2 regions of the Kitasatospora sp. NPDC054768 genome follow, and region 1 is predicted to be linked to the other one. Evidence: riboswitches for the same ligand, from Rfam matches in the RefSeq annotation. Region 1 holds a riboswitch; the other holds the start of a gene.

Evidence for each region. Region 1 has a riboswitch for glycine ahead of gcvT (glycine cleavage system aminomethyltransferase GcvT). Riboswitches for the same ligand answer to the same signal wherever they lie in the genome.
Region 2: linked by a shared signal. The riboswitch ahead of gcvP (aminomethyl-transferring glycine dehydrogenase) and the one ahead of gcvT (glycine cleavage system aminomethyltransferase GcvT) in region 1 are both predicted to bind glycine.

What each region holds. Positions count from the first base shown of each region.
Region 1 covers NZ_JBSHBN010000002.1:369-15,919, forward strand. The annotation lists gene ACWGKU_RS00660 (ABC transporter substrate-binding protein) at 1-1,466, opposite strand, end outside; gene ACWGKU_RS00665 (ABC transporter permease) at 1,547-2,536, opposite strand; gene ACWGKU_RS00670 (enhanced serine sensitivity protein SseB C-terminal domain-containing protein) at 2,982-3,908, opposite strand; gene ACWGKU_RS00675 (enhanced serine sensitivity protein SseB C-terminal domain-containing protein) at 4,026-4,829, opposite strand; glycine riboswitch at 5,087-5,188, shown strand; gene gcvT (glycine cleavage system aminomethyltransferase GcvT) at 5,417-6,538, shown strand; gene gcvH (glycine cleavage system protein GcvH) at 6,639-7,019, shown strand; gene glyA (serine hydroxymethyltransferase) at 7,100-8,368, shown strand; gene ACWGKU_RS00695 (L-serine ammonia-lyase) at 8,531-9,898, shown strand; gene ACWGKU_RS00700 (MDR family MFS transporter) at 9,979-11,628, opposite strand; gene ACWGKU_RS00705 (NADPH-dependent FMN reductase) at 11,651-12,259, opposite strand; gene ACWGKU_RS00710 (TetR/AcrR family transcriptional regulator) at 12,405-13,157, shown strand; gene ACWGKU_RS00715 (nuclear transport factor 2 family protein) at 13,192-13,644, opposite strand; gene ACWGKU_RS00720 (EamA family transporter) at 13,806-14,750, opposite strand; gene ACWGKU_RS00725 (hypothetical protein) at 15,187-15,551, shown strand, end outside.
Region 2 covers NZ_JBSHBN010000043.1:556-16,106, reverse strand. The annotation lists gene ACWGKU_RS15800 (aminotransferase class I/II-fold pyridoxal phosphate-dependent enzyme) at 131-1,468, opposite strand; gene ACWGKU_RS15795 (pyridoxamine 5'-phosphate oxidase family protein) at 1,503-2,174, shown strand; gene ACWGKU_RS15790 (FMN-binding negative transcriptional regulator) at 2,189-2,938, shown strand; gene ACWGKU_RS15785 (sugar porter family MFS transporter) at 3,056-4,468, shown strand; gene ACWGKU_RS15780 (dienelactone hydrolase family protein) at 4,526-5,227, shown strand; gene ACWGKU_RS15775 (MFS transporter) at 5,338-6,606, shown strand; gene ACWGKU_RS15770 (HAD domain-containing protein) at 6,707-7,234, shown strand; gene ACWGKU_RS15765 (CPBP family intramembrane glutamic endopeptidase) at 7,212-8,000, opposite strand; gene ACWGKU_RS15760 (glutamate--cysteine ligase) at 8,107-9,612, opposite strand; gene ACWGKU_RS15755 (hypothetical protein) at 9,991-10,563, shown strand; gene ACWGKU_RS15750 (DUF5999 family protein) at 11,020-11,211, shown strand; gene gcvP (aminomethyl-transferring glycine dehydrogenase) at 11,332-14,232, opposite strand; glycine riboswitch at 14,336-14,468, opposite strand; glycine riboswitch at 14,470-14,573, opposite strand; gene ACWGKU_RS15740 (PRC and DUF2382 domain-containing protein) at 14,800-15,551, shown strand, end outside.

The DNA.
Region 1 (15,551 bases):
GTCGGCCAGTCGGCGCCCCACTGCATCATCATCAGGCCGATGTTGTGCTCGGCCGCGAACTGCGGGGACCCGGCGGCGTCCTGCAGGTACTTGCCCTGCGGGTACTGCTGGATCTCGGCGTTGATGCCGACCTTCTTCAGCGCGGCCTGGATCGAGGTGGCCGCGGCGACCTCGGTGGCGCGCTCGGTGCGGGCCGACAGGACGGTGTTGATGCCGCCCTCCTTGCCGCAGGCCTTCAGGGCTTCCTTGGCCTTGGCCTCGTCGCCCTTGTTGTCCTTGGTCTCGTACAGGTTGAAGTCCTGGTGGCCCGCGATGTCCGGCGGGAGGACCGTGTTGGCGATCTGGCCGCGGATCGGGCCGCCGAGCGCGGTCTGCACCGAGACCTTGTCGATCGCGTACTGGACGGCCTTGCGGCACTCGACGTTGTCGAACGGCGCGAGCTTGGAGTTGATCGCCATGTACACCAGACGGCCGCCGTAGGCGTTGTCGGTGCTGGCCTTCAGCTTCGGGTTCTGCAGGATCTGCGCCTGGGTCTGCGGGTCGACGCCGCCGCCCACCAGGTCGACCTGGGCGTTGCCGGCCAGCAGGTCCTTGTCGATGGTGGCCTGGTCGATGTTGAACTTGAGCACGATCTTGTCCGCGAGCTGCTTGCGGATCGGGTCGGTGCTCTGGTCCCAGTTGGTGTTCGGCACCAGGACGGCCTGCTTGCCGTCCTCGTAGGACTCGAACTTGTAGGAGCCCGAGGACGCGATCTTCTTCACGTACTCCGCACCGGTGTCCTTGGCCTGCGGGACGGGCACCGTCTCCGGGGCGCTGACCAGGTAGTCGAAGTCGGCGAAGGGGTGCTGCAGGTGGAAGACGATCGTGGTGTCGTCGGGCGTCTCGATCGAGTTGAGGCCGCCCTCCTTGTCCTTGTACGGCCCCGCGTACGGCGTGGCGTTGTCGACCAGCAGATCGTGGAAGTACACCGGGCCGTTGGAGTTCACGTCCAGCGCGTAGTTCGAGCGCTCGATGGCGTACTTGACGTCCTTCGAGGAGATCGGGGTGCCGTCGTCGTACTTCAGGCCCTTGCGGAGCTTGTACGTCCAGGTCAGGCCGTCCGCGCTCTGCTGGCCCATCGACTCGGCGAGGTCCGGGACGAGCTTGTTGCCCTCCTCCCCCGGCGCCGGGTTGAAGGTGGTCAGCGGCCGGCCGTACAGACGCGAGAAGTTGTAGATGTACGCGTAGTACGTGTTGCCCGGGTCGAGCGAGTCGGGGGTGCCCTTCATCTCGTAGGTCACCGTCCCGCCCTTCTTGTCCGAGGCGTTGACGATGCCCTTGGTGGCCGCGTTGGCACCGGAGCCGCCCTCGGCGGAGCCGGAGGCCGTGGAGGACCCTCCGCTCTTCGACGAACTGGTGCAACCGGTCACGACCAGGACCGCGGCGGCAGCCGCCGCGGTCAGGGCGACGGTACGGGACCTACGCATGGGTGAGATCAACCCCTTGAGGATGTGGAGGAGGGATTCTGACGCACCGTCGAGTGACGAGTGGTCCGAGTGACACAGGGTCAGTTGTTCTTGGGGTCGAGGGCGTCGCGCAGCCCGTCGCCGAGCAGGTTGAAGGCGAGCACGGTGACGAAGATCGCCAGACCGGGGACCACCATGTACTGGGGGTCCACCTGGTAGTACCGGATCGCGTCCTGGAGCATCCCGCCCCAGGAGGCCTGCGGGGGCTGGATGCCGACGCCGAGGAAGCTCAGCCCGGCCTCGAAGAGGATGTTGGTCGGGATCAGCAGGGTCGAGTAGACCAGGATCGGACCGACCAGGTTGGGCAGCAGTTCCTTGAACAGGATGAACGGTCCGCGCGCGCCCAGGCTGCGGGCCGCGTGGACGAACTCCCGCTCGCGCAGCGACAGCGTCTGGCCGCGCACGATCCGGCCCATGTAGGGCCAGTTGAAGAAGCCGATCACGAAGATCAGCACCAGCATGTGCAGCGGCAGGCCGTGCAGGCCGAACGCGCCGCCCTGGAGCGAGGTCGAGATCGCGATGGCGAAGAGCAGCAGCGGGAACGCCAGGAAGACGTCCATCACCCGGCTGATCAGGGTGTCCACCCAGCCGCCGTAGTAGCCGGCCATGATGCCGAGCACGGTGCCGATGGTGTTGGACAGCAGGGTCGCGCCGAAGGCGACCAGCAGGGAGACCCAGGAGCCCTCGATGACGCGGGTGAGCAGGTCACGGCCCTGGAGGGGGTCGACGCCGAGCGGGTGGTCCCAGCTCATACCGCCCCAGTCGCCGAACGGCAGACCGCCGAGGTCGGCGTCCAGCAGGTCCTGGTGGAGGGCGTCCGGGTCGAGCCCGAACATCGACTCGATCGGCTTGGCGAGCACGGCGAGCAGGATCAGCAGGATCACCACGACGCCGCCGGCGACGGCGGCCTTGTCCCGCTTGAAGCGGGTCCAGGCGATCTGGCCGAGGGAGCGGCCCTCGATCTTCTTGGCCGGGCTTGCGGTGGCGGGTGCCTCCGGATCGTTCCCGGCGGTGGTCACGGTTGCGGTCATGGTCAGTTGGTCCCCTCGCCGACGGTGGCCGGCCCACGGGTGCCGGTCGCCGGCTTCGGCGGTGCGGCTGCGGACGTGCGGAGGTGCTTAGGAGGAGCGGGTGTTGACGGCAGTGCGTCGTGCACAGGCACTGCCACCACGCGGGATGGGCGTCGCGTGGGCGGACTGTCGGCGTGCGCGCTCGCCCTTGTGGGGTTCAAGCACGCGCGGTGCGTTGCGCAGAACTCTCTGCCATCCGAACTGGCTTGCGCCAGCCCTGCCAACCGACAGATGCCCAACTGTGATCTGCGTGCATGCACCTCCCCGGTCTTCGGCATATACCTCTTCACATGGCTGTAACTGCCATGTCAAGATGACCGGAGCACACATCCGGAAATTCGTCCGGAAAGCATCGAAGCCGACTTGACGGACAATCAAGTCGGCTTCGGGGAATGAGTTTTGGGAATCAGCGCCCGGGGTAGCCGGGCCACGGCCGCTGCGGCGGCTGCTGCTGCCAGCCCTGCGCCGGCGGCTGGGTGCCGTACCCGTAACCCGGCATCGACTGCCCCGGGTACGGCGGCGGGGGCACCGGCGGGTACGGACCGGTCGGCGGGCGGCCCGCCTCCCGGTCGAAGAACGGCCGCGCGTTGGCGCGCATCCACAGCGCCACCGGGTCGTACTCGTCCGACATCGCCACCGTCGACACCGCGAGCCCCTCCGGGGCCACCGCGATCGCGCGCTGCATCAGCGCCCGCACCGCCTCCACCGCCGGCGGCGAACTCTCGTACAGGTCGAGGCCGATGGCCAGGTACGGCTCCCCCACTGCGGGCTGCACCCAGGCCCGGCGCAGGGCCCGCACGGCGCGCACCTCGGCGGCCTGCCGCTCCAGCAGCGCGAAGAACGACTGGGCGTTCAGCTGCGGCTCGCTCAGCTTCAACGGCCCGGCCGGCAGCCGGTCCAGGCCCGCGGCGACCCGCCGCAGGTCCGCCCAGGGCACGCCGACGCCGCCGCCGGGCGCGTGCGGGTTGAGCCACAGGCCCCAGCGGGTGCGGTAGAGCGAGGCCGCGATCTCCCGGCCGGAGATGACCTCGTGGGCCCGCGCCCAGCCGGAGGCGGTCAGCTGCTCGGACGAGGTGACGGCCGGCGCGTAGCCGTGGCCGCTGATCTCCATGTTCCCGTACTGGGCGTCCGGGCTGCCCGGCGTGCCGTGCCACAGCAGCATCCAGACCTGGCCGTCCGCCAGCGCGTGCAGCAGCCCCTCGTACGCGTCGTAGCGCTCCGGCGCGACGTCGCGCAGGGCGCGCTCCAACGCGCCGGGATCAGCTCCCGGGCGCCCGGCCGGTGCCTGGCCCCAGGGCCCCGGCACACCGCCCGCTCCCGTTCCCGCACTCATGCGCCCACCTCGCCGCGCCTCTTTCCCTCAACCCGCCGGCCCGTCGGCCGTCTGCACGCACCCTATGGCGCTGCACCGGCCACCGCCACGGCGACGTGCCTTTGATACGAACCCCGCTCAGCCCCGCGAATAGAACGGCAGTACCCGGGTGAGCAGCCACTCGACCACCGGGTCGTCGGCGAGGTCGAGCAGTACGAGGTGGACGCCGCCGGGCAGCGGCGCGGTTCCCAGCGCTCGGCCGAGCGCGTCGTTCACCGCGGCCGGATCGGCCGGTGCCGCCGGGTCCAGCTGGACGCCCACGAACATCACGGTCGGCTCGCCCTCGATGCTGGCCAGCGCCCTGCGGGCGGTCAACACTCCCGGCAGTGACGACAGTTCGCCCCGGCAGGCGGCCAGGAAGTGCTCCGGGTCCTCGCCCGGCACCGGCTCGCGCAGCGCCACCCGGCCTCCGGTCGGCGCCGTGGCGTCGTCGGCGGCCTCCCAGCGGTCCCCGCGCGGACCGCGGCGCAGCTCGGCGACCCCCTGCGGCGGCACCGGGATGCCCACGGCCGCGTCCGGGTTCACCGCGATGCCCACGCCCAGCGGCAACCCGCGGGCGAACTCCCACACCGGCGCCACCGCGAAGGCCATCCCCGGCGCCTGCTGGAGGAACACCTCCTGCGAGGAGAACACCGGCACGTACGGGTCACCGCCCAGCTCGACGGTCGGCAGGTCCAGCGCCTGTCCCTGCGGATCGGCCCCGGCCGGCAGCGGCACCCACACCTGGCTGCGCGCCAGCACCTCGATCACCCTCGGCGTCGCGCCCGGGTCGCCCAGGGCCGCGGTCAGCACCTGCTCCAGCTCGTTGGCCGGCCAGGAACCGCCCGCCGGCGCCTCCTGCGGTCCGCCCCACTCCTGCTGCTGCTCCACCGGGTACCCCATGCGCCGCCGATCCCGCCCTCTGCCGCTCGGCCGCCCTCTGCTGCGCCGACGCGCAGCAGTCTAGGGCCCCGGGGCCTCCCCTTTAGGGCTCGTGTTCGGGTGCCCCGCGGGCCCCGGTCCCGGGTGCCGCCCCGGGCCCGCGTCCGGGTGCCGCGCGGTGTGACCGGGTCCCCTCTCCCCTCGCCGTCCCGGACGTGCCATGATGTGCCCGTCCGACGGCATGCGCCGCGGGCCCCCACAACTCCATACCGGCCGCTCGAACCCGCGCGGGAGAGCCCGGAGTGCCGTTCAGGCACAGCCGGCGCCGAAGGAGCAAGTCCTCCCCGGAATCTCTCAGGCACCCCTACCGCACGGGTTAGGCACATCTGGAAAGCGGCGCCCGGCCCTGTCGTGCGCCCACCCACGGTGCAAGCCGTCATGCTGTCCCCCAAGCTGGAAACAGCTGCGGGCGGTGGGCGGTGAAGCTCTCAGGTTCGACGACAGATGGGGAGACCCACGCCGCCGCATGCCCGCGCGCAGGGTCGAACCCGAGCGGGTCCGGTCCGGCGCGTGCACCCCTGAGTGCCCCGACCGAGGAGTTCCTGGCCATGTCGTCCCTCCGCCTGACCGCGCTCGACGCGCTGCACCGCGCCCTCGGCGCGACCATGACCGACTTCGCCGGCTGGGACATGCCGCTGCGCTACGGCAGCGAGCGCGAGGAGCACCTCGCGGTCCGCACCCAGGCCGGCCTGTTCGACCTCTCGCACATGGGCGAGATCACCGTCACCGGCCCGCAGGCGGGCGAGATGCTGGACCACGCGCTGGTCGGCTTCGTCTCCGCGCTGGGCGTGCTGCGCGCCCGCTACACCATGATCTGCGCCGAGGACGGCGGCATCCTGGACGACCTGATCGTCTACCGCCTGCGCGAGGACGCCTTCCTGGTCGTCGCCAACGCCTCCAACGCCCAGCTGGTCCTCGACGAGCTGATCGCCCGCGCCAAGGGCTTCGACGCCGTCGTCACCGACGACCGCGACACCTACGCGCTGATCGCCGTCCAGGGCCCGGAGGCCACCGGCATCCTGGCGAAGACCACCGACGCCGACCTGCCCGGCCTGAAGTACTACGCGATCCTCCCGGCCCGGGTGGCCGACCGCGACGTGCTGCTCGCCCGCACCGGCTACACCGGTGAGGACGGCTTCGAGATCTTCTGCCGGCCGGCCGACGCCGAGCCGGTCTGGCAGGCGCTGACCGCCGCGGGCGAGGGCCACGGCCTGATCCCGTGCGGCCTGTCCTGCCGCGACACGCTGCGCCTGGAGGCCGGCATGCCGCTGTACGGGCACGAGCTGTCCACCGACCTCACCCCGTTCGACGCCGGCCTGGGCCGGGTCGTCCGCTTCGACAAGACCACCAACGAGGGCGCCTTCATCGGCCGCAAGGCGCTGGAGCAGGCCGCCGCCGCGGCCGAGACCAACCCGCCCAAGGTGCTGGTCGGCCTGGTCTCCGAGGGCAAGCGGGTGCCGCGCGCCGAGTACACCGTGGTCTCCACCGAGGGCGAGCCGATCGGCCGGATCACCTCCGGCGCGCCGTCCCCGACCCTGGGCAAGCCGATCGCGATGGCCTACGTCGACGCCGCCCACGCCGTCCCCGGCACCACCGTCGCGGTGGACGTGCGCGGCAAGCACGAGCCCGTCCAGGTCGTGGCGCTGCCGTTCTACAAGCGCGCCCGCTGAGCCTTCGCCGGGGCCCCCGTTTTTCCGTTTGCGCACGTCGCGGCCGTCCGCGCGGCGGCCCGCTTCGTCGTACCCGCTTCCCATCCTGGAGAATGACGCCATGAGCAACCCCCAGCACCTGCAGTACACCAAGGAGCACGAGTGGCTGACCGCGGCCGCGGACGGTGTCTCCACGGTCGGCATCACGGAGCACGCCGCCACCGCCCTCGGTGACATCGTCTACGTGCAGCTGCCCGAGGTCGGCGAGACCGTGACCGCCGGCGAGACCTGTGGCGAGCTGGAGTCCACCAAGTCGGTCAGCGACCTGTACTCCCCGGTGACCGGCGAGGTCACCGAGATCAACCAGGACGTCATCGACGACCCGGCCTCCGTGAACGCGGACCCGTTCGGGAACGCCTGGCTGTTCAAGGTGCGCGTCGAGGCCACCGACGAGCTGCTCAGCGCCGACGAGTACGACGCGCTCATCAACCCCCAGGGCTGAGCCACCCGACGGGACGGGCCGCACACGGCGGTCCGCCCCGCCCCGGCCCCTTTCCCTCCTCCTCCCGGGAAGACCACACCATGACGGTTCTCAACCAGTCCCTGCACGCCCTCGACCCGGAGATCGCCGCCGCGGTCGACGCCGAGCTGCACCGCCAGCAGACCACCCTGGAGATGATCGCCTCCGAGAACTTCGCCCCGGTGGCGGTCATGGAGGCCCAGGGCTCGGTGCTGACCAACAAGTACGCGGAGGGCTACCCCGGCCGCCGCTACTACGGCGGCTGCGAGCACGTCGACGTGGTCGAGCAGATCGCGATCGACCGCATCAAGGCACTGTTCGGCGCCGAGCACGCCAACGTCCAGCCGCACTCCGGCGCGCAGGCCAACGCCGCCGCGATGTTCGCGCTGATCCAGCCGGGTGACACCATCCTGGGCCTGAGCCTGGCCCACGGCGGTCACCTGACCCACGGCATGAAGATCAACTTCTCCGGCAAGCTCTACACCGTGGCCGCGTACCACGTGGACGAGAAGACCGGCCAGGTCGACATGGCCGAGGTCGAGCGCCTCGCCAAGGAGCACCAGCCGAAGCTGATCATCGCCGGCTGGTCGGCCTACCCGCGCCAGCTCGACTTCGCCGCGTTCCGCCGGATCGCCGACGAGGTCGGCGCGCTGCTCATGGTGGACATGGCGCACTTCGCCGGCCTGGTGGCCGCCGGGCTGCACCCGAACCCGGTGCCGTACGCGGACGTGGTCACCACCACCACCCACAAGACCCTGGGCGGCCCGCGCGGCGGCGTCATCCTGTCCAAGGCCGAGTACGCCAAGAAGATCAACTCCGCGGTCTTCCCCGGCCAGCAGGGCGGCCCGCTGGAGCACGTGATCGCCGGCAAGGCGGTCGCCTTCAAGGTCGCGGCCTCGGAGGAGTTCAAGGAGCGCCAGCAGCGCACCCTGGACGGCGCCCGCATCCTCGCCGAGCGCCTGCTCCAGGCCGACGTGGCCGAGGCCGGCGCCAGCGTGCTCTCCGGCGGCACCGACGTCCACCTGGTCCTGGTCGACCTGCGCAACAGCCAGCTCGACGGCCAGCAGGCCGAGGACCGCCTGCACGAGGTCGGCATCACCGTCAACCGCAACGCGATCCCGAACGACCCGCGCCCGCCGATGGTCACCTCGGGCCTGCGCATCGGCACCCCGGCCCTGGCCACCCGCGGCTTCCAGGCCGAGGACTTCCGCGAGGTCGCCGACATCATCGCCGAGGCGCTCAAGCCCGCCTTCGACGAGACCGTCGCCGCCGCGCTGAAGGCCCGGGTCACCGCCCTGGCCGACAAGTACCCGCTGTACCCGAACCTCTGATCACTCCGGTGATCGTTCGGGCGGGGTGACCGGCCTCACCCCTCCGGCGTACCTGGCACCCCGGGGCACCGCGCACACTGGACAGTGCGCGCGGTGCCCCGTCCCGTGTCGGCCCCTCCCTGCCCGCAAGTCCTTCCACGAGACCAGACAAGGACGTCCCCCGTGGCCATCAGCGTCTTCGACCTCTTCTCCATCGGCATCGGCCCGTCGAGCTCCCACACCGTGGGTCCGATGCGCGCCGCCCGGATGTTCGCCCGCCGACTGCGCTCCGAAGGCCTCCTGGACGGGGTGACGGGGGTGCGCGCCGAGCTGTACGGCTCGCTCGGCGCCACCGGCCACGGCCACGGCACCCCGAAGGCCGTCCTGCTGGGCCTGGAGAACGCCTCGCCCCGCACCGTCGACGTCGACCAGGCCGACAAGGACGTCGAGCGGATCATCGCCGAGAAGCGGATCAACCTGGTCGGCGAGCACACCATCGACTTCGACCCGGACACCCAGCTGGTCCTGCACCGCCGCCGCTCGCTGCCGTACCACGCCAACGGCATGACCCTGTGGGCGTACGCGGCGGACGGCTCGACCCTGCTGGAGAAGACCTACTACTCGGTCGGCGGCGGCTTCGTGGTGGACGAGGACGCGATCGGCGCGGACCGGGTCAAGCCCGACGACACCGCGCTGAAGTACCCCTTCCGCACCGGTGACGAGCTGCTGCGGCTCAGCCGGGAGACCGGCCTGTCGATCTCCGGCCTGATGCTGGAGAACGAGAAGGCCTGGCGCAGCGAGGAGGAGATCCGGACCGGTCTGCTGGAGATCTGGTCCGTGATGCAGGAGTGCGTGCGGGCCGGCATGTCCCGCGAGGGCATCCTGCCGGGCGGGCTGAAGGTCCGCCGCCGGGCCGCGTCCGGCGCCCGTGCGCTGCGCGCCGAGGGCATCGGGCCGGCCAACGCGATGGAGTGGGTGACCCTCTACGCGATGGCCGTCAACGAGGAGAACGCCTCCGGGCGCCGGGTGGTCACCGCGCCGACCAACGGCGCCGCCGGGATCATCCCGGCCGTCCTGCACTACTACCTGAACTTCATCCCGGGCGCCGACGACGACGGCATCGTCCGCTTCCTGCTCGCGGCCGGCGCCATCGGCATGCTCTTCAAGGAGAACGCCTCCATCTCCGGCGCCGAGGTCGGCTGCCAGGGCGAGGTCGGCTCCGCCTGCTCGATGGCCGCGGGCGGCCTCGCCGAGGTCCTCGGCGGCACCCCCGAGCAGGTCGAGAACGCCGCCGAGATCGGCATCGAGCACAACCTCGGCCTCACCTGCGACCCGGTCGGCGGCCTGGTCCAGATCCCCTGCATCGAGCGCAACGGCATGGCGTCCGTCAAGGCCGTCACCGCGGCCCGGATGGCCCTGCGCGGCGACGGACGGCACCACGTCTCGCTGGACAAGGCGATCAAGACGATGAAGGAGACCGGGGCCGACATGAAGATCAAGTACAAGGAGACCTCGCGCGGCGGCCTCGCCGTGAACGTCATCGAGTGCTGATCACCCGCTGATCCCGACAGCCTGACGGCCCCCGGCGGAGTCCTGCTCCGCCGGGGGCCGTTTCGCGTGCCTCGGACGCGTCAGGCCTTCGTCTCCGCCCGGGCATCGGCCCGGGCTTCGGCCGGGGCATCGGCCGGGGCATCGGTCCGGGTTCCGGCTCCGGCCGGCTCCGGGGCCCGGCGCGGGCGGACCAGGCAGGCGAGGGCGGTCGCCGCGGCCGCCAGCAGGACCCCGCCCACGACCGTGCCGTGCAGGCCGCCGGTGACCGCCGCCCCGACGGCGTCGCGGACCTCCGCCGGGAGGCCGTCGAGGGAGGCCGGGGTCAGCCCGCCGCCGGTGAGCCGGCCAGCCTCGGCGGACCCGAGGCGCTCCGTGAGGGAGTCCGTGAGCCGCGCCGTGTAGACCGCGCCGAGCGCCGCCATGCCGAGCGAGCCGCCGATGCTCCGCAGCAGCGTGACCACGCCCATCGCCGCGCCCATGTCCTGGGGCGGCACGGCCCCCATCGAGGTCAGCAGGGTGCTCTGCATCACCAGGCCGAGGCCGATCCCGGCGACTGCCGTGAGGGCCGAGGCCAGGGCGATCGGGGTGTCGGTGCGCAGGAGCAGCAGCAGTGCGCCGCCGGCCAGGGTGAGCGCGCCGCCCAGCAGCGGGTAGCGCCGCTCGCCGCCCGGCCGGCCCATCAGCCGCGCCGTCACCAGCTGGGTGCCCATCATGCCGAGCATCAGCGGCAGCAGGAGCAGGCCGCCGGCGGTGGGTGAGGCGCCCCGGGCCAGTTGCAGGTAGAGCGGCAGGTAGCCGACCAGAGCGATCATCACCGCGCCGGTGAGGAAGCCGAGCACCTGCGCCACCGTGAAGTTGCGGTCGCGGAACAGCGCGGGCGGGATCAGCGGCCCGGGGGCGCGCAGTTCGGTCCGGACGAACCAGCCCAGCGCGACCAGCGCGACGAGCGCCGTGCCGAGGAGCACCGGGGAGGTCCAGGAGTAGGCGGCGCCGCCCCAGCTGCCGACCAGGGTGAGCGCGAGGATGCCGGTGGTCAGCAGGACGACCCCGGCCCAGTCGAACGGGGCGCGCACCCGCTCGGTCCGCAGCCGTACCCCGACGCCGACCGCGAGCAGCGCGACCAGCCCGACCGGCAGGTTGACGTAGAAGGCCCAGCGCCAGCTCAGCCGTTCGGTGAGGAAGCCGCCGAGCAGCGGTCCGCCGACGAAGGCGATCGGCATCAGCACGCCGACCACCGACTGCACCCGCGCCCGGTCGGAGGCGGGGACGAGCACCCCGATCACCGAGAGCGCGCCGACCATCAGCCCGCCCGCGCCGATCCCCTGGAGGCCCCGGAAAGCGATCAACTGCCCCATGTCCTGGGCGAGTCCGGCCAGCACCGAGCCCGCCAGGAACACCACCACCGCCCACTGGTAGGCGCCCTTGCGCCCGTACAGGTCGCCGAGCCGGCCCCAGAGCGGGGTGGCCGCGGCGGAGGTCAGCAGGTAGGCGGTGACCGCCCAGGAGAGGTGCTCCAGTCCGCCGAGGTCGCCGACGACGGTCGGCAGCGCGGTGCCGATGATCTGCCCGTCGAGGGCCGAGAGGAAGATGCCGAGCATCAGCCCGATGACACCGAGCAACGGCGGCTTGGGCCGCTCCTCGGCCTGCCTCTCGGCCTGACCCTCGGCCTGGCTCTCGGCCTGGCCCTCGGCCTGGCTCTCGATCTGGCTCTCGGCCGGTTCCGTGGCCATGGTCTCCGCCCCCTGCCCCGGCTCAGGCCGCGAACGGGCGGGCCCGGCGGGCGTCCCGCAGTGCCTGGGCCCACCAGACGAGCTGGTCGAGCATGGTCTTGGCGGCGGCGTCGGCGGCCGGGTCGATCGCCTTGCCGTCGGCGTCGAAGCGCTGGCCGGCGCCGTGGAAGCTGACCGTGTTGCGGATCGTCGCGGCGTTCAGCTCGGCCAGCACCACCCGGAGCTGTTCGACGGCCCGCAGGCCCCCGGACAGGCCGCCGTACGAGACGAAGGCGACCGGCTTGCCGTGCCACTGCCGGTTGTGCCAGTCGATGGCGTTCTTCAGCGGGGCCGGGAAGCTGTGGTTGTACTCGGGCGTGACGATCACGAAGGCGTCGGCCGCTTCCAGTCGGGGCGATACGGCGGCCAGCAACTCGGCGTCGCCCGGCGGAAGTTCACCGCCGAACGACGGGAAGGTGGTGGGCAGTGGGGTCTCCACCAGGTCGATCCGGTCGGCGGTCAGGTCGCCGTGGGCCTCCAGGTGGCCGAGCAGCCAGTCGGTGACCACCGGGCCGAAGCGGCCCTCGCGGGTGCTGCCGACGAGGACGGCGACCTTCAGGCTCTGCTCCATCAGGCTCTGCTCCGTGGACATGGGAATCCCCCTCCGGGACAACTGCTGTGTACGGCGTATCTGTCGGATACAACGTACACATCGGCGCGTACGTCGTCCACTGTGGATACGCCGTACACGCGGAGTGCTACGGTGGGCCCGACCCCAGTCGGAAGGAGCCCGCCCCGTGCCCGCTCAACAGGCCCCAGCCGGGGACACCCCCGCCGGCGACGACAGGCCCCCGGTCTCGCTCTGGGAGCGCCTGGCCCGCCCGGCCCCCGCACCGCGCACCACCCTGACCCCGCAGCGGATCGCCGAGGCCGCCGTCGCCGTCGCCGACGCCGAGGGCCTGGAGGCCGTCACCATGCGCCGACTGGCCGCCGAACTCGGCGTCGCCCCGATGGCCGCCTACCGGTACGTCTCCGGCAAGGACGAGCTCATCGAGCTGATGGTCGACTTCGTCTACGGCCGGCTCCCGCTGGGCACCCCCGCCGAGGGCTGGCGGGACACCATGCGCGCCCTGGCCCTCAACCTGCGGGCCATGCACCTGGCCCACCCGTGGACCGTCCGGACGGCCACCCCGTTCTCCCTCAGCCCCCACCAACTCGCCGTCCCCGAGCACGCGTTCGCCGCCCTGGCCGAACACGGCCTGGACGCCGACACCACCATGGCGGTGTTCCGCACCGTCACCGGCTACGTCCACGGCTCGGTCACCACCGAGGTCACCCTGAACACCCTGCGCCGCGAGCGCGGATGGTCCGACGGCGACCAGACCCGGGCCGGCCTCGCCCCCCGGATGAGCTGGCTGATGGGCACCGGCCGCTACCCCAACTACCAGCGCTACCTCCACGCGGCCACCCGCAAGGACGACCCCGACTGGCAGTTCGAGACCGGCCTCGACTGCGTCCTCGACGGCATCGCCGCCCACTTCGCCCTCTGACCGGCCCGCGCCGGAGGCCGGCCCGGCCGACGCCCTACTCCCCGGCCTCCAGCCGCGCGGCGACGGCACCCAGCCGCCCCATCGCATGGGCCACGCCCAGGCCGTCCATGTAGTCCCGGACGTGCACCAGCAGCCCGCCCCGGGACCGCATCACCAGCAGGCCCGGCACGGTGAACGGCTCGCCGGTGCCGGCGTGCGTCCCGACCACCTGCTGCTCGACGGTGAGCACCTCCGGATCGGCCCCCGGGTGGACGGCCACCTCCCGGATCTCCCGCGGCCGCGCCGCGCTCGGACCCCAGATCGCGCGGTACCCGGCCCGGATCTCCTCCCGTCCCCGGTACCGCTCGGGCACCCCGGGGAACAGGAACGGGAACTCGTGCACCCCGTCCTCCGCGTAGAGGTCGGCCAGGGCGTCCGCGTCCAGGTCGAGCATCGCCCGCCGGTAGCGGGCGAGCAGGTCGAGCGGGCCGGTGGCGTTGTCGGGCATGACGGGGATCCCCTCGTACGGCAAGGACGTCGGCGGCCCCGGTCGGGCCCGCCGCCGGCAAGCCCAACAGACGGGACCGCCGCCGGCAACCGGGTTCCGCGAACTTGCCTCTGCCGCACGGGAAGTCGGCCCGGCCGACGTCCCACGCAGGGGCGTCGGGCCTACCGCCGGGCGGGGAGCGCCAGGAAGGCCAGGCCGGCGGCGAGGACGGCGAGGCCGCACCAGGAGAGCGCCGGCAGGCGCTCGCCCAGGGCGGCCACGCCGAGCACCGCCGCGACGGCCGGTTCGGCGAGGGTCAGGGTGGTGGCGGTCTGGGCGGTGGTGTGCCGCAGGCCGTGGCCGAACAGCCAGTACGCGAGGAAGGTGGTGACCACCGCGAGGTGCAGCACCACGCCCGCCCCGCGCGCCGAGGCGAGCCACTCCAGGTCACCCGCGAGCAGCACCGGCAGCACGATCAGCGCCCCGCCGCCGAACATCGCGCCCATCACCCCGCCCGAGGGGTGCCCGGCCGTGATCAGCCGCCCGCCGATCAGCGAGTACCCGGCGTACGAGAGCCCCGAGAGCGCCGCCAGCAGCACCCCCAGCGGGTCCACCGCACCGCCGCCCCCGGCGAGTTTCGGGCCCAGCACCAGGAGCGCGCAGCCGAGCACGGCCAGCGCCGTGGCCCCGGCCCACCGCCCGCCCGGCCGCCCCTGCCGGGTGAGCCAGCCGAGCAGCCCGGTGAACACCGGCGCGCTGCCGAGCGCGATCACGGTGGCCACCGCCACGCCCGTACGGCCGACCGCCGGGTAGAAGGTGACCGGATACCCGGCCACCGCGACCGCGCCGGCGGCGAGCAGCCACCGTTCGCGCGGCCCGCACACTCGGGGCAGCACGCGGGCGGCGCGGTCGGTGAGGAGCAGCAGCAGCCCGCCGAGCACCAGCCCGGCGGCCCCGATCCCCGCCGCCGGGGCCCCGCCGGGCGCCAGCGAACTGGCCGTCCCGGTGGTGCCCCAGAGGACGGCGGCGATCAGGATCGGCCCCGCGCCACCGCGCGGGCGGGTGCGGCGGCTGCGGCGGGGAGTCGCGGGAAGGGAACGGGCGGGCGAGGACAAACGATTCGGCACAGTCGTGAACTTCCGTCGTCGAAAACCGTCGGGGGAACTGGTTCCGAGAACGGGCGCACGCCGTCGGCCCACGGCGGCCGCCATCGGGCCGGGCCGGGGTCGCAGGGGTCAAGCCACCGAAGCGCGCGCCCGATCAGGCGCTGAGCGGTGGCAGCACGACGTGCCAGTACAGGTTCACGGGCCCGATGCTATCCGCCCGCGCAGGAACCCGCGTAGGAAGTCGACAGGCCCGACTTCCTGCGCGGCCGCCACCGGACCGGCCGGGGGCGCAGGCGCCCCACCCGCCCCCGGGACGCCGCCCCGCCCCTCCCGGGGGCGCGTTGCCCCACGCGTGCACCGACTGCCGGCCCGGGCCGCGACGTCCGGACGTAGCGGACCGCCCATCCCCCCCTACGCTGAGTAGCGACCCATCGACACATGCCGGAAGGACCCGCCCGTGCGCCGCTCCCGCCTCGCGTTGTCCCTGGTCCTGACCACCGTGGTCGCCTCCGGCCTGGTCGCCGTCGACACCGTTCAGGACGAGCCCTACCTGTCCGTCAGCCTGCCGGTGCTCCGCGACCCGCAGGCCCAGCAGCTGCTCCACCGCATGACGGACCCGGTGCAGGACTGGGTCGAGTCCGGGGATCCGGCGGCCGTCGGCTATGCCGGGACGGTGATCGACCCGGCGAATCAGCGCGCCGACATCTACTGGAAGGGCGAGGCCCCGGCCGAGGTCCGTTCCCTGCTCGACGCGAACGCCGCGAGCGCCGGCCCCGGCTACACCGTCGACGTCCACCGGAGCCCGTACTCCCGCGCCGAGAT
Region 2 (15,551 bases), on a different contig from region 1:
ATCTGCGGGAGGTTTCCGCTTTTGTTACCGCCGGGTTCAGACCAGGCGGGCGGGCGACGACCGGATGCCGCCCGCGGTTCACGCCCACCACACCTGCCCCACCCGGCCCACGGCGCACCGGCCCACGGGCTCACACCAGCCGCGACCCGCCCCCGCCCGCCCCCAGCACCGCCGCCAGGTCCTCCGCCAGCTCCCGCGCCTGCGCCGCCTCCAGCCGCGCCGTGGTGAACCGCAGCCCGGGCGGCGACTGGATCCGGTACCGCGCGCCGGGCGCCGCGACCCAGCCACGCTGCACCAGGGCCGCCAGCACCGAGGTCTCGTCCGGCACCGGCACCCAGACGTTCAGCCCGCTCCGCCCGTGCGCCTCGATCCCACGGGCCGCCAGCTCGCCCAGCAGCGCGTCGCGCCGGGCCCGGTACGCGGCGGCCACCCGGTCCGCCGGCGCGGCGTCGCCGCGCCACAGCTCGGCGACGGTGCGCTGCAGCAGGTGGCTGACCCAGCCGGCGCCCAGCCGCATCCGGCCGGCCACCCGCCCGATCGTCTCCGCGTCGCCGACCGCCACCGAGACCCGCAGGTCCGGCCCGTACGCCTTGGCCGCCGAGCGCACCACCGCCCAGTTCCGGGTGCCGGGGCCGACCAGCGGGTGGTACGGCTGGTCGACCATGCCGTGCCCGTGGTCGTCCTCGATCAGCAGCACCCCGGGGTGCTCGGCCAGTACGGTCTTCAGCGCCTCGGCCCGCCGCGCGGTGAGCGCCGCTCCGGTCGGGTTCTGCGCCCGGCTGGTGACCACCACGGCCCGGACGCCCTCGGCCAGCGCGGCGGCCAGCGCCTCCGGCAGCGGGCCCTCGTCGTCCAGCCGGACGGGCACCTGCTTCAGGCCCAGCGCGGGCAGCAGGTCGAGCAGGCTGCCCCAGCCCGGGTCCTCGACGGCCACCGCGTCGCCGGGGCGCAGCCGGGCGCCGAGGATCCGTTCGATGGTGTCCAGCGAGCCGGAGGCGACGGCGATCGGGCCGCCGGGCAGGCCGTCGGCCTCGAAGGAGGCGCGGGCGAGCGCGAGCAGCTGCGGGTCGACGGCGGCGTGCCCGTACAGCACCGGGTCGGTGCGCGCGGCCTCGGCGGCGGCCGCGAGGGCCGGGGCGAGGTCGGGCAGCAGGGCCGGGTCGGGGTTGCCGGTGGACAGGTCGCGGGCGTGCGGCGGGACGGGGATGCGGATCTGGTCGCGCGGGGTGAGCGCGGGCCTGGGCAGGATGCGGCTGCCCTTGCGGCCGGCGGTCTCGATCACGCCGCGGTCGCGCAGCAGCCGGTAGGCCGCGGCGACGGTGTTGGGGTTGACGCCCAGTTCGGCGGCGAGGTCGCGCAGCGGGGGCAGGGCGGTTCCGGGGGCGAGTCGCCCGCTGCTCACGCCCTGCTCGATGTGGGCCGCGATTTCGCTGGCGCGTCGCCCCTTCAGCGGATAGTCTCCTAGCACAAAGCAAATTATGCACTAGTACGTAGAGGATGTCATGTCAGCCACCCCGGAAGGGTCGCCCAGCTACTCCCGCACCGCCAGGACCACCCCCACCCGCTACCGGGACCGGGCCACCTGGGAGCAGGAGGCGATCCACGCCATCCTCGACAGTGCCTACATCTGCCACCTCGGCTTCGTGGTCGACGGCGCCCCCGTGGTGCTGCCGACGATCTTCGCCCGGGTCGGCGGCCGGCTCTACGTCCACGGCTCCACCGGCAGCCGCCCGATGCGCAACGCCTCCGGCGAGCAGGGCATGCCGGTCTGCGTCACCGTCACCCAGGTCGACGCGCTGGTGCTGACCAAGTCCGCGTTCAACCACTCGGTGAACTTCCGCTCGGTGGTCGCCCACGGCACCGCGCACCAGGTCACCGACCCCGAGGAGCTGGACATCGCGCTCGCCGCCCTGGTCGACCACGCGATACCGGGGCGCTCCGCCGAGGTCCGTCCGGCCAACGCCAAGGAGCTCGCCGCGACCGCCGTCCTCCGGCTGGAGCTGGACGAGGTCTCGGCCAAGACCCGCGAGGACGGCGCCGACGACGACCCGGAGGACGCCGACCTGCCGTACTGGTCCGGCCTGATCCCGGTCACCGCGGTGCACGGCACCCCCGAGCCGCACCCCGGCACCACCGTCCCGCTCCCCGCGCACCTGCGCGGCTACCCCCGCTGACGGGAGGCGCACCCGTGCTGATCAGATCCTGGGACCGCGGCGACGAGGCCGAGTGGCGGGCCTGGCTCGCCGAGGGCCGCGACTTCGGCCTGCTCGCCGCCAACGGCGGCCCCGGCGAGGGCCCGGTGCTGGTCCCGACCCACTTCCTGCTGGACGTCGAACACGGCGAGATCCTGCTCCACCTCGCCGCGCCCAACCCGCTGCTGGCCGCCGTCCGGGCCGATCCGAAGGTCACCCTCGCGGTCACCGACGGCTACGCGTTCGCGCCGGGCCACTGGCGCGGCGCCCCGGGCACACCCACCAGCTACTACGCCTCGGTCCACTTCCACTGCACCGCCGAGGTGGTGGAGTCCGCGGCCGGCAAGGCGGAGATCCTCAACCGCCAGCTGGCGCACTTCCAGCCGGAGACGCCGGAGGTCCGGGTGGTGCCCGGCGAGGGCGAGTTGGCCCGGCAGCTGCCCGGGCTGCGCGCGCTCCGGCTGACCGTCGACGAGGTGCGGGCCAAGTTCAAGTACGACGACAAGAAGCCGGCCGAGGCACAGTACGCGATCGCCGACCGGCTCGCCGAGCGTGCCGGCGGCCCGGGGCGCGGCCGGGACCAGTACGCCGCCGCCCGCGCCCAGTTGCTCCGCCGTCACCGGCGGCGCACCGACGGACCGCGCACCGCACCGCAGGGCCCCGCCGGCCCCCTGGACAACGCCCCGCACTCCGACCTCCCGCGCACCAGCGGACGGCGCACCGACGGGCCGCACGCCACCGGCTGACCCCGGATCACCCGGTCGGCCGCCAACTCGGGCAGGTCGGCCGCCGCGCTGCTCGAATGTGAGACGAGCCCTGCCCACTCGGCGTCGGAGCGGGCCCGTCGACCCCCGGGAGCGCGCGTGTCCTCAGTCAACAGCCAACGGGCGGCCGGCGAGGCCCACCTCGGCCACGTGGTGTTCATCTCGGCGGCCGCCGCCATGGGCGGCTTCCTGTTCGGCTACGACAGCGCGGTGATCAACGGTGCCGTGACGGGCATCCAGAAGCACTTCGCGGTGGGCCACGGCACCACCGCCTTCGTGGTGGCCATCGCCCTGCTCGGCTCGGCCCTGGGGGCGGTGCTCGCCGGCCGGCTCGCCGACCACCTCGGCCGGGTCCGCACGATGCTGCTGGCCGCCGCACTGTTCGCGGCCAGCGGCATCGGCTCGATGTTCCCGCCGAACATCGAGACCCTCGCCGCCTGGCGCGTGGTCGGCGGCATCGCGATCGGCATCGCCTCGGTGATCGCCCCCACCTACATCGCCGAGGTCGCCCCGACCGCCTACCGCGGCCGGCTCGCCTCGTTCCAGCAGATGGCTATCGTGCTCGGCATCACCGTCTCCCAGCTCGCCAACTGGGCGCTCAACCAGGCCGCCGGCGGCGAGTCCACCAACCACCTCGGCGGCATCCAGGCCTGGCAGTGGATGCTCGGTGTCGAGGCCATCCCGGCCCTGGTGTACGGGCTGATGGCGCTCGCCATCCCGGAGTCGCCGCGCTTCCTGATCGCCGACCACCGCGAGGAGCAGGCCCGCAAGGTGCTGGCGGAGGTGGAGGGCGAGGGCGTGGACCTGGACGCCCGGGTGGCGGAGATCCGCTCGGTGCTGGAGTCCGCCCACAAGCCCCGGCTCAAGGACCTGCTCGGCGGCCGCTTCGGCCTGCTGCCGATCGTCTGGGTCGGCATCGGCGCCTCGGTGTTCCAGCAGTTCGTCGGCATCAACGTGATCTTCTACTACTCGTCCTTCCTGTGGCAGTCGGTCGGCATCAACGAGTCCAACTCGCTGCTGATCAGCCTCTCCACCTCGATCATCAACGTGATCGGCACGGTGATCGCGATGGCCCTGGTGGACCGGATCGGCCGCAAGCCGCTCGCCCTGGCCGGCTCGATCGGCATGGCGGCCGCGCTGGGCACCGCCGCCTGGGCGTTCTCCTACCGGGAGGGCACCGGCAGCACCGCCACCCTGGACAACACCCACGCCACCGTCGCCCTGATCGCGGCGCACGTCTTCGTGCTCTGCTTCGCCTTCTCCTGGGGCGTGGTGGTCTGGGTCCTGCTCGGCGAGATGTTCCCCAACCGGATCCGCGCGCTGGCGCTGTCCGTCGCCGCCTCGGCGCAGTGGATCGCCAACTGGGCGATCACCGTCAGCTTCCCGGACCTCGCCGACTGGAACCTCTCGGCGACGTACGTCATCTACGCGGCCTTCGCCCTGCTCTCCATCCCGTTCGTGGTCTTCTGCATCAAGGAGACCAAGGGCCGTGCCCTGGAGGAGATGGGCTGACCCGGCCCACCCCGCCGAACACCCGCCGCACGCGGCCCGACCCACCGAGAGGAAGCCATGCCTGACGAGGGCGGCTCCCGGCAGAACATCACCTTCCCGAGCAACGGCCGCACCGCGCACGGCTACCTGGCCCGCCCGCCGCAGGGGGTCGGGCCGGGCCTGGTGGTGGTGCAGGAGTGGTGGGGGCTCACCTCGCACATCGCCGACATGGCCGACCGCTTCGCCGCCGAGGGGTTCACCGTCCTGGCCCCCGACCTGTTCGGCGGCGCCACCACCCACGACGGCGCCGAGGCCGCCCGGTTCAAGCGCGAGCTCCCGGTCGACCGGGCGGTGGAGGACCTGGCCGGGGCCGTCGACCACCTGCTCGCCCTCGACGGCGTGGTCGGCGACGCGGTCGGCGTGGTCGGCTTCTGCATGGGCGGCGGCTTCGCCCTGCTGCTGGCCGCCCGGGCCGGCGACAAGGTGGCCGCCGTGGTCCCGTTCTACGGCCTGCCGCCCGATCCGGACTTCGACTACCGCGGACTGACCGCCCATGTGCTCGGCCACTTCGGCGAGTTGGACGGCTCGATCCCGATGGCCGCCGTGGACGAGGCGGCGATCCGGATCGGCGAGGCCACCGACGTCCGCCCGGAGATCCACTTCTACCCGGCCGGGCACGCCTTCATGAACGACGAGAACCTGATCGGCACCCACGACCCGCTCCAGGCCCGGATCGCCTGGCGCCGGACCCTCACCTTCCTCTGGGGCCACCTCGGCTGAGGGGGGCCACCTCGGCCGATGGGGCCGGCTCGGCCGAAACCCCACGCTCCGGGCCCTCCGGGCGGGTAAACCGGATGGACACCCGTACGGCCCCACGGCATAGTCTCCGGGTGCCGACCCCACTCCCGTCCCCGCGCCGCTTCGCCTGGGCGAGCCGCAACTTCCGCATCCAGACCGCCGCCACCGTGATCAGCGGCCTCGGCAACGCCGGCGCCCCCATCGCCACCGCCTTCGCCGTGCTCGGCACCGGCGGCACCACCACCGAGGTCGGCTACGTCACCGCCGCCCGGCTGGTGCCCACCGTGCTGCTCATGGTGGTCGGCGGCACCCTCGCCGACCGGCTGCCGCGCCACCTGATCATGGTCGCCGCCAATGTGTTCAGCGGGGTCTCCCAGGCGGTCCTGGCCGCCCTGGTGCTGACCGGGGAGGTCCGGCTCTGGCAGATGCTGGCGCTCTCCGCGGCTGGCGGGGCCGGCTACGCCCTCTACTCCCCCGCCTCCGGCGGCATGATCATGCAGGCCGTCCCGCAGGAGCACGCCGCCCGCGCCTTCGCGGTCTTCCGGATGGGCCTCAACGCCTCCCAGATCGGCGGCGCCGCCCTCGGCGGCGCCCTCACCGCCGCCGTCGGCCCCGGCTGGGTGCTCGCCCTGGACGCCCTGTGCTTCCTGGCCGCCGCCGCCCTCCGCTTCTTCCTGGAGCCGGAGCAGGGCCCCGCGTCCACCGGCACCAGCATGCTGCGCGATCTGCGCGAGGGCTGGCGGGAGTTCGCCTCCCGCCGCTGGCTCTGGGTGATCGTGCTCCAGTTCTCCGTGCTGGTCGCCTGCATCAACGCGGTGGAGTCGGTGTACGGGCCGACCGCCGCCAAGGAGCGGCTCGGCGGCGCGGGCGCCTGGGGCCTGGCGATGTCCGCCTACGGCGTCGGCCTGGTGGCCGCCGGCGTGCTGATGACCCGCTGGCGGCCCCGCCGGATCCTGCTGGTCGGCAACTGGGGGGTCTTCCTGTTCGGCGTGCCCGCCGTCGCCCTCGCCGCCGAGGTGCCGCTGCCGCTGCTGGTCGTCGCGATGTTCCTGTCCGGCGTCGGTGTCACCGTCTTCAGCGTCAACTGGATGGTCGCGCTCCAGCAGGAGATACCCGAGGAGATGTTCTCCCGGGTGTCCGCGTACGACGAACTCGGCTCCTACTCGCTGGCCCCGGTCGGCACGGCGCTGGCCGGCCCCGCCGCCGTGGCGCTCGGCCTGTCCGGCGCGCTCTGGGCGTGCGCCGTCGCCTGTCTGGTGCTCAGCGCGGTCGTCCTGCTGGACCCACAGGTCCGCCGGCTGAGCCGTCGGAGCACGTCGGACGCACCGGTGCCCGTCGGCGAGCCCGCGCCCACCCCGTGAGCGCCCCGTGCGCCCCGCGTGCGCCCGCCCGCGGGCAACCGGAGGTGTGCGAGGGTCGTCCGAACAGGCAGGAAACACCACCGCATCCGAGGGGCCACCGGTGCCGAAGCCACTGCTGTTCCTGGACGTCGACGGCGTCCTGAACCCGGTCTGCCCGCACCCGGACGCCGGGTTCGACGCCCACACCCTGTTCGGCTACACCGTCCTGCTGTCCGCCCGGCACGGCGCCTGGCTGCGCGAGCTCGCCGGAACGTACGACCTGGTCTGGGCCACCACCTGGGAGGAGCACGCCAACACCCACATCGCCCCCGCGATCGGCCTGGACCCGCTCCCCGTGGTCACCTTCACCGGCTACGTCCCGCAGCCCGGCGACCCGCGCGTCCCGCTGATGGAGCTGTTCTCCGCCGCCAAGTGGGCCCCGCTGCTGCGCTACGCCGACGGCCGGCCGTTCGCCTGGGTGGACGACGTCATCCCGCCGCGGCTGGTCCGCCGCTCCCAGTGGCGCCGGGACCGCCTGCTGCTGCCCGTCGACCCCGGCCAGGGCCTGGAACGCCGGCACGTCGACCGACTGCTCGCCCGTCCGCCGCGCGGCCAGGCGCTCTCGCTCAAGGGGTCGGAAGCCAGCTGACGTGCCCGGCCAGCAGGGCGTACCCGACGAAGGCCACGGTGTCGATCAGCGCGTGCGCCGCCACCAGCGGCATCACCCGCCCCCAGCGCCGGTACAGCAGGCAGAACACCACGCCCATCACCATGTTGCCGATCAGCCCGCCGACCCCCTGGTACAGGTGGTACGAGCCGCGCAGCACCGAACTCGCCACCACCGCGGCGGGCCACGACCACCCCAACTGCCCCACCCGGCGCAGCAGGTAGCCGAGGACGACGACCTCCTCCAGGATGGCGTTCTGCCAGGCCGACAGCACCAGCACCGGTACCCGCCACCACACGTCCGGCAGCCCGGACGGCGCCACCGTGAGGTTGTACCCGGCCGCCTGCGAGGCCAGGTAGAGCGCCAGCCCCGACCCGCCGATCGCGGCCGCGACGGCGGCGCCCCGCCCCAGGTCGCGCAGCTTCTGCCCGAGGTCGAAGCCCAGCACCCGCAGCGTGACGCCCTCGCGCACCAGCAGGTAGCCGACCAGCACCACCGGCATCAGCCCGCGGCCGATGTAGTACAGCTGCCAGACGAGGTCCAGCCAGGGCCGCCCGGGCGCCCGCGAGCCGTTCAGCGTGGCGACCTGCTGGCCGAGCTTGAGCGGTTCGGTGAGCGAGCCGGTGAAGCTGATCAGCGCGCTGATCCCGCTGGCCCCGAGGGAGAGGCCGAGGACGATCAGCAGTTCCGCGCCGAACAGCCGACGGGTGGGCTTCGCGGTCTCCGGCGCGGTCGGGACGGTGGTCACGGGGGCTCCAGCGGAGGGGCGGTCGCTCCGGCCGTCGGCCGACCGCCGGAGCGATCATCCTGACACAGCCGCCGGGACGCCCCGGCGGGGAGGCGGGTTCCGGGGGTCAGCCCACCGGCCAGGTGTGCACCGGCTCCCCGCCGCGCATGTGTTCGGCGTAGCGCCTGGTCATCGCCGCGAGCGCGGCCGGCCGGTCCATCCCGTACTGCTCGCGCAGCCGGTGGAAGGTCGCGACCTGCCAGGACGCGCCGTTGGCGCGGCGCAGGCAGCGCTGCTCGATGATGCCCAGGTAGCGGTCCCGGTCGGCGGGCTCCACGCCCCACTCGTCGAGGCCCTGGTGGGCCATCGGCAGCAGCTCGTTCAGCACCAGGTCGACGGCGGACACGGTCTGCAGCCCGCCGCCGCGCCCGGCCCGCCCGGAGCGCGGCCACTGGAACACCGCGTCGATGCCGTACCGGGCGCCCTGCTGGAAGTTCTCGTCCGCCCGTTCGAACGGGAGCCGGGTCCAGATCGGCCGGGGCTGCTCGGCGAGCACCCGCACCAGCCCGTAGTAGAAGGCGGCGTTGGCCAGGGTGTCGGCCACCGTGGGCCCGGCCGGCAGGGCCCGGTTCTCCACCCGCAGGTGCGCCACCCCGCCCGCGATGTCGTAGACCGGGCGGTTCCAGCGGTAGATGGTGCCGTTGTGCAGCCGCATCTCGGCGAGCCTGGGCGCGCCGCCGGAGGCCAGCACCTTCAGCGGGTCCTCGTCGTCGCAGATCGGCAGCAGCGCGGGGAAGTACCGCAGGTTCTCCTCGAACAGGTCGTACGCCGAGTCCACCCAGCGCTCGCCGAACCAGGTGATGGGGCGCACGCCCTGCGCCTTGAGCTCCGCCGTCCGGGTGTCACAGGCCTGCTGGAAGAGCACCGGACGGGTCTCCCGCCACAGCTCCCGCCCGAACAGGAACGGCGAGTTGGCGCCGAGCGCGAGCTGCGGCCCGCAGATCGCCTGGGCCGCGTTCCACACCGAGGAGAACCGCTCCGGGGTCACCTGGAGGTGCAGCTGGAGCGAGGTGGCGGCGGCCTCGGCCACCATGGTGATCGACTCCAGCTGGAGGCGCTCGACCCCCTCGATGTCCAGGGCGATGTCCTCGCCGCGGGCGGCCAGGATCTGGTCGCTGAGCAGGCTGTACCGCTGGTTGTGGCTCATCGCGTCGAGCCCGGTGTGGGCGTGTTCCAGGGTCGGCAGGATGCCCACCATGACGATCCGGGCGCCCGCCTCGGCCGCCCGCCGGTCGGCGTAGCGCAGCCCGGTGTCGATCTCCTCGCGCAGTTCCTCGAAGACGTGCCCGCAGAGCCGGTGCGGCGTGATGTTGACCTCGATGTTGAAGCGGCCCAGTTCGGTCTGGAAGTCGCTGGAGCCGATCGCGCTGAGCACCTGCGCGTTGTTCATGGCCGGCAGGCCCTGCTCGTCGGCCAGGTTGAGCTCGATCTCCAGGCCCATCACCGCCCGCGGCCGGTCGAAGCGGTCCTCGCGGAGCATCCGTCCGAGCGCTTCGAGACACGCGTGGAGCTTGCGCCGGTACAGGTGTCGGTCCGCCAGTTCCGCGCGAGTCGCCACGACCTTCTCGCCCACGGTCCCCTCCTCCAGAGCCACCCCGTCGAGCACCCGGTCGACCGACCGTGCAACCATCATGCCCACCTCGAAGATCGATACCCGAATGCGCCTACTGGCTTGCATTGCAAGGCATCTGACGGAAAATCAGACGAACTGTAGACTTGCCCGGCGCCACAGCCTGTGATAAACAGATCACCCTGTGCATCTGTTCGAATTGGTACAGCGCTCCGGCCGGTCCGCCTCGCCCCGAAGGCCCTCGTCGACGGCGGCGACCGCGCCGGCACCGCGATCCTGCACAACCGGACACTGCCGGGCCCCGTCACCGAAGACGCGTCGCCCGCCACGCCGGTATGCCGCACTCGCACGCCGATCTCGCTTGGAGAGGCGGACCCCGCCATGACTCTGCAACCCCCCCAGCCCCCGCCGAGCGCACTGCGCGCGGTCCTGGGCGCGCTCGACTCGGAGACCGCGCTGCGCCAGCCCGCCGCCGCAGCACTGCGTCATCCGACCGGCCCGCTGCTCCCCGCCCACCCCCTCGCGGTGCACGTCCTGACCGGCGGGCGCCCGGAGCTCCCGGCCGCCCGCCGCACCGGCTGGCGCTTCCTGATCAAGGACGGCGCCGAGGTGGCCGCCGCCGCCGAGGTGGTGCAGAGCGCCGAGGGCCACACCTTCTCCCACTTCACCGCGGGCCCCTACCTCGACTCGACGGTCCGGGCGCTGCGCGAGGCCTGGCAGCTCGCCCAGACCTCCCGGACCCGCCAACAGCCGCGGCTGCTGACCTTCCCCGGCCAGTACGCCACGGCGCTGTGGCTGCACAGCCCCGACGGCGACCCGGCCGCCGACCTGCTGATCCCGCTGGCCCCGGCCCCGCTCGGCGTCACCGCGCACCGCGCGTGCCCGGCCGCCGAACTGCTGCCGCTGCTCGCCCGCGCCCCGCTCGCCAGGCCGCTGCTGCTCGGCTCCTCCTGACCCACCGACGCCCCCTCGGGCCGCCGGGCCCCCCCGGCCGGGGGCGCGGGGGCGTAAGCGACCGCGCCCACGGCGCCCCGCGGGGCCCGGCACAGGCGGGCCACCCGCCCCCGCGGCTCCTCACCCGAACGGCGACCACCCGTCCGGGCCATCCGGCATGGCCTCATCGGGCCATGCCCCGACTCACCCACTGGTGCGCCTTTTCCCGTCGGCCCCACCTGAACGGGTGATCTCTACCCGGGAGTTGTGGCGCATGTCACGAAATCCCTGCGCGCGGGTCCCGGGATGCCGACACTGGGAACCAGCGTGGAAGGACCCCCTGTCCTACCCACTTGAACGCCGGTCCACACTTGGCCGGCGTGCGGACAGGATCCGACCACCGCGGCGGTTCCGGACGGCACGGCCTCCGGCGACCGCACCACGGGGAGGATCGCAGAGCGAAGCGAGGGTACGCGTATGTGCCAGCACCGTCCTGAGTGCCCATCGGCCGAGTCCGAGGACCGCGAGGCGGCCGCGTCGGTGGCCCGCCATCCGGAGCAGGGCTGGAGCCTGCTCTGCAACGGCGTCGTCCTGTTCGAGGACACCGGAGAGCTGCTGCCCGACGGCCGGGTGATCGCCCCGCGCCGCCCCGTCGCCCACGCGGCCTGACCACCCGTCCGGCCGTACGGCGGGGGCAGCCGCCGACTCGACGGCACCACGGGCAGGGCCCCGGCGGAAACTCCGCCGGGGCCCTGTCGCGCGGGTCGGACCTCCGAGGGCCCGGTCCGGTCAGACGCCGTACTCGTCCAGCGGCGGGCAGGAGCAGACCAGGTTGCGGTCGCCGTAGGCGCCGTCGATCCGGCTCACCGGCGGCCAGTACTTGTCCGCCGGGTTCACGCCGGCCGGGAAGACCGCCTCCTGCCGCGAGTAGCCGTGCGCCCAGTCGCCGGCCAGCGTGGCGGCGGTGTGCGGGGCGTTGCGCAGCGGGTTGTCGTCGGCCGCCCACTCGCCCGAGCCGACCTTGTCGATCTCGGCCCGGATGGTGATCATCGCGTCGCAGAACCGGTCGATCTCGTACAGGTCCTCGGACTCGGTCGGCTCGATCATCAGCGTGCCGGCCACCGGGAAGGACATCGTCGGCGCGTGGAAGCCGTAGTCGATCAGGCGCTTGGCGATGTCGTCCACCGTCACGCCCGTCTCCTTGGTCAGCGGGCGCAGGTCGATGATGCACTCGTGCGCGACCAGCCCGCCCGGGCCGGTGTAGAGCACCGGGAAGTGCGGCGCCAGGCGCTTGGCGATGTAGTTGGCGTTCAGCACCGCGACCTGGGTCGCGCGCTTGAGGCCCTCGCCGCCCATCAGCCGGACGTACGCCCAGGAGATCGGCAGGATGGCCGCCGAGCCCCACGGCGCGGCCGAGATCGGGCCCACGCCGGTGGCCGGGCCGGCCTCCGCCTGCAGCGGGTGGTTCGGCAGGTACGGCGCCAGGTGGGCGCGCACCGCGACCGGGCCGACGCCCGGGCCGCCGCCGCCGTGCGGGATGCAGAAGGTCTTGTGCAGGTTCAGGTGGGAGACGTCCGCGCCGAACTTGCCCGGCTTGGCGAGGCCGACCAGGGCGTTCAGGTTGGCGCCGTCCACGTACACCTGGCCGCCGGCCTCGTGCACCAGGGCGCAGATGTCGGTGATCTGGGTCTCGTACACGCCGTGGGTGGACGGGTAGGTGACCATCAGCACCGACAGGTTGTCGCGGTGCTGCTCGATCTTGGCCTTCAGGTCCTCGACGTCCACGTCGCCGTCGACCAGGGTCTTCACCACGACCACCCGCATGCCGGCCATCACGGCGGAGGCCGCGTTGGTGCCGTGCGCGGAGGACGGGATCAGGCAGACGTCGCGCTGGGTGTCACCGTTGGCGTGGTGGTAGGCGCGGACGGCCAGCAGGCCGGCCAGCTCGCCCTGCGAGCCGGCGTTCGGCTGGATCGAGACGGCGTCGTAGCCGGTCACCTCGACCAGCTGCTGCTCCAGCTGGCGGATCAGGGTGAGGTAGCCCTGGGCCTGGTCGATCGGCGCGAAGGGGTGCAGCTGGCCGAACTCCGGCCAGGTCACCGCCTCCATCTCGGTGGTCGCGTTGAGCTTCATGGTGCAGGAGCCCAGCGGGATCATGCCGCGGTCCAGCGCGTAGTCCCGGTCCGACAGGCGGCGCAGGTAGCGCAGCATGGCGGTCTCCGAGCGGTGGCTGTGGAAGACCGGGTGGGTCAGGTACTCGTCCTCGCGCAGCAGCGCGGCGGGCAGCGCGTCGGCGGTCTCGGGGACCTCGACCGGCTCGACGCCGAACGCGGCCCAGACGCCGGCCAGGTGCTCGCGGGTGGTGGTCTCGTCGGTGGAGACGGAGATCCGGTCCGCGCCGTCCTGGAACAGGTTGATGCCGTTGGCACGGGCGGCGGCGGCGATCTCGGCGGCGCGGCCCGGGACGACGGCGGTGACGGTGTCGAAGAACTCGCCGTGCAGCAGCTCGACGCCGCCGGCCCGCAGGCCCTCGGCGAGGGCGGCGGCGTAGCGGTGGGTGCGGCGGGCGATGTCGGCCAGGCCGTCGGGGCCGTGGTAGACGGCGTACATCGAGGCCATCACGGCGAGCAGCACCTGGGCGGTGCAGATGTTGCTGGTGGCCTTCTCGCGGCGGATGTGCTGCTCGCGGGTCTGCAGCGCCAGGCGGTAGGCGCGGTTGCCGTCGACGTCGACGGAGACGCCGACCAGGCGGCCGGGCAGCGAGCGGGCGTACTCGGCGCGCACCGACAGGTAGCCGGCGTGCGGGCCGCCGAAGCCCATCGGCACGCCGAAGCGCTGCGAGGTGCCGCAGGCGATGTCGGCGCCCAGCGAGCCCGGGGACTTGAGCAGGGTCAGCGCGAGCAGGTCGGCGGCGACGGCGACGATCGCGCCCAGGCCGTGCGCCTGCTCGATCACCGGGGTGAGGTCGCGGACCACGCCGGTGGCACCCGGGTACTGGAGCAGCACGCCGAAGACGCCGCGCTCGGCGATCTCGGCCGGGATGCCCTCGGACAGGTCGGCGACGACGACCTCGACGCCGGTCGGCACGGCGCGGGTGTTGATCACCGCGACGGTCTGCGGCAGGGTCTCGGCGTCGACCAGGAAGACGCCGCCCTTGACCTTGGTGACCCGGCGGGCCAGCGCCATCGCCTCGGCGGCCGCGGTGCCCTCGTCCAGCAGGGAGGAGCCGGAGGTCGGCAGGCCGGTCAGGTCGGAGACCAGGGTCTGGAAGTTCAGCAGCGCCTCCAGGCGCCCCTGCGAGATCTCCGGCTGGTACGGGGTGTAGGCGGTGTACCAGGCCGGGTTCTCCATGACGTTGCGCAGGATCACCGGCGGGGTGAAGGTGCCGTAGTAGCCCAGGCCGATCATCGGCTGGAGCACCTGGTTGCGGCCGGCCAGCTCGCGCAGTTCGGCGAGGACCTGGGCCTCGGACCGGCCCGCGGGCAGGTCCAGGGCGGTGATGGAGCGGATCGCCTCGGGCACCGCGGTCCCGGCGAGCTCGTCCAGCGAGCCGTAGCCGACGGACGCCAGCATCTTCTCCTGCGCGGCGGCGTCGGGGCCGATGTGGCGGTTCTCGAAGGGGCTGGCCAGCTCAAGCTCGGTGAGGGTCGAGGCGCCGGTGAGGCGTCCCGCGTTCGGCTGGGCGTTCATGGTGGTCGAGGCCTCCTGGTCACGGACCGGCGGGGGTACGCACGCCGGCCGGCTCCACCGCTGCGGGCAGCGGACGAGCCTGGGCGCGCGGACCCGACAGGCCTCCCCCTCTGTCATCGGGACCTGAGAGCTTCACCCGCACGGAGCGCTGTGGGCGCTCCGCCGGCTTGCACCGTCGGTGAGGGTGGTGATCGCCGGCTTCCGTGCCGACGCTCCTGCCCTGCTTTCCAGAGTGACCTACCCCACACGGTACGGATGCCTGAGAGATTCCGGGGAGGAGTTGCTCCTTCGGCGCTCCGACCAGCGGTTTTCGTGATCGGAGACTCTCCCGAGCGGGCTCTGCGGTCGCCGCCCAGGGTACCAGCGGGAGGCCCCCCGATCACGGGTGTGTCTGGTCACTGGAGGTCTACGCGCGTCCCCCGGACGGTCCAGCGCCGCCCCCGGACGGCGCACCCGGGGTCGCGCTCGTCCGATTCATGGCTTTTGGTGTGAAGTGGCGGACGGAATCGGGTGCTCCGGCCGCCTTCCTGCGGGAGTTCCGCAGGTTCAGCGCGCGGGAGGAAAGAAGTGCAGACGGACATCGACCCCCGGGACCTCATCGGCCACAAAGCCGTCGACCGCAACGGAGACAAGATCGGCACGGTCGACGAGGTCTACCTGGACGACGCCACCGGCCGGCCCGAGTGGGCCGCGGTCCGGACCGGCATCTTCGGCCGGGACGCCTTCGTCCCGCTGACCACGAGCGAGTTCGCCGGCGACGAGCTCCGGGTGCCGTACGACAAGTCGCTGGTGAAGGAGTCGCCGGACTTCGGCGTCGGCCAGCACCTGTCCCCCGCCCAGGAACTCCAGCTCTACCGCTACTACGGGCTCGACACCCCGATGGACAGCCGCCCGAACGGCGAGAACGGGAGCCGGCCCAGGCAGCCCGACCTCGACTTCGGCACCACGGCGGCGGCCGCCGCCACGACGACCGCGGCGGCCCCGGCCAAGTCGCTCACCTTCCACACCCCCGAGCGGTCACCCGAGCACTCCCCCGAACCCCCACCGGCCAGGACCCCCGCTGCCGCGGCCCCCGCTGCCGCCGACACCACCAGGAGCGCCCCGGAGGCCGACATGCGGACCCTCAGCACCCCCGCGGCCCCCACGGCCTCCCCGCCGGCCGAGCCCGGCTTCGCCGCACCCGCCGCCACCACCGCCTCCACCGCTCCTGCCGTGGAGCCGAAGCCGCAGCCCGCCGCCACGCCCGTCCCCACGCTCGCCCCGATGGCCACCACCACCGCGGCCGCGACCGTCACCGCCGCCGCGAACGCCGACGCCTC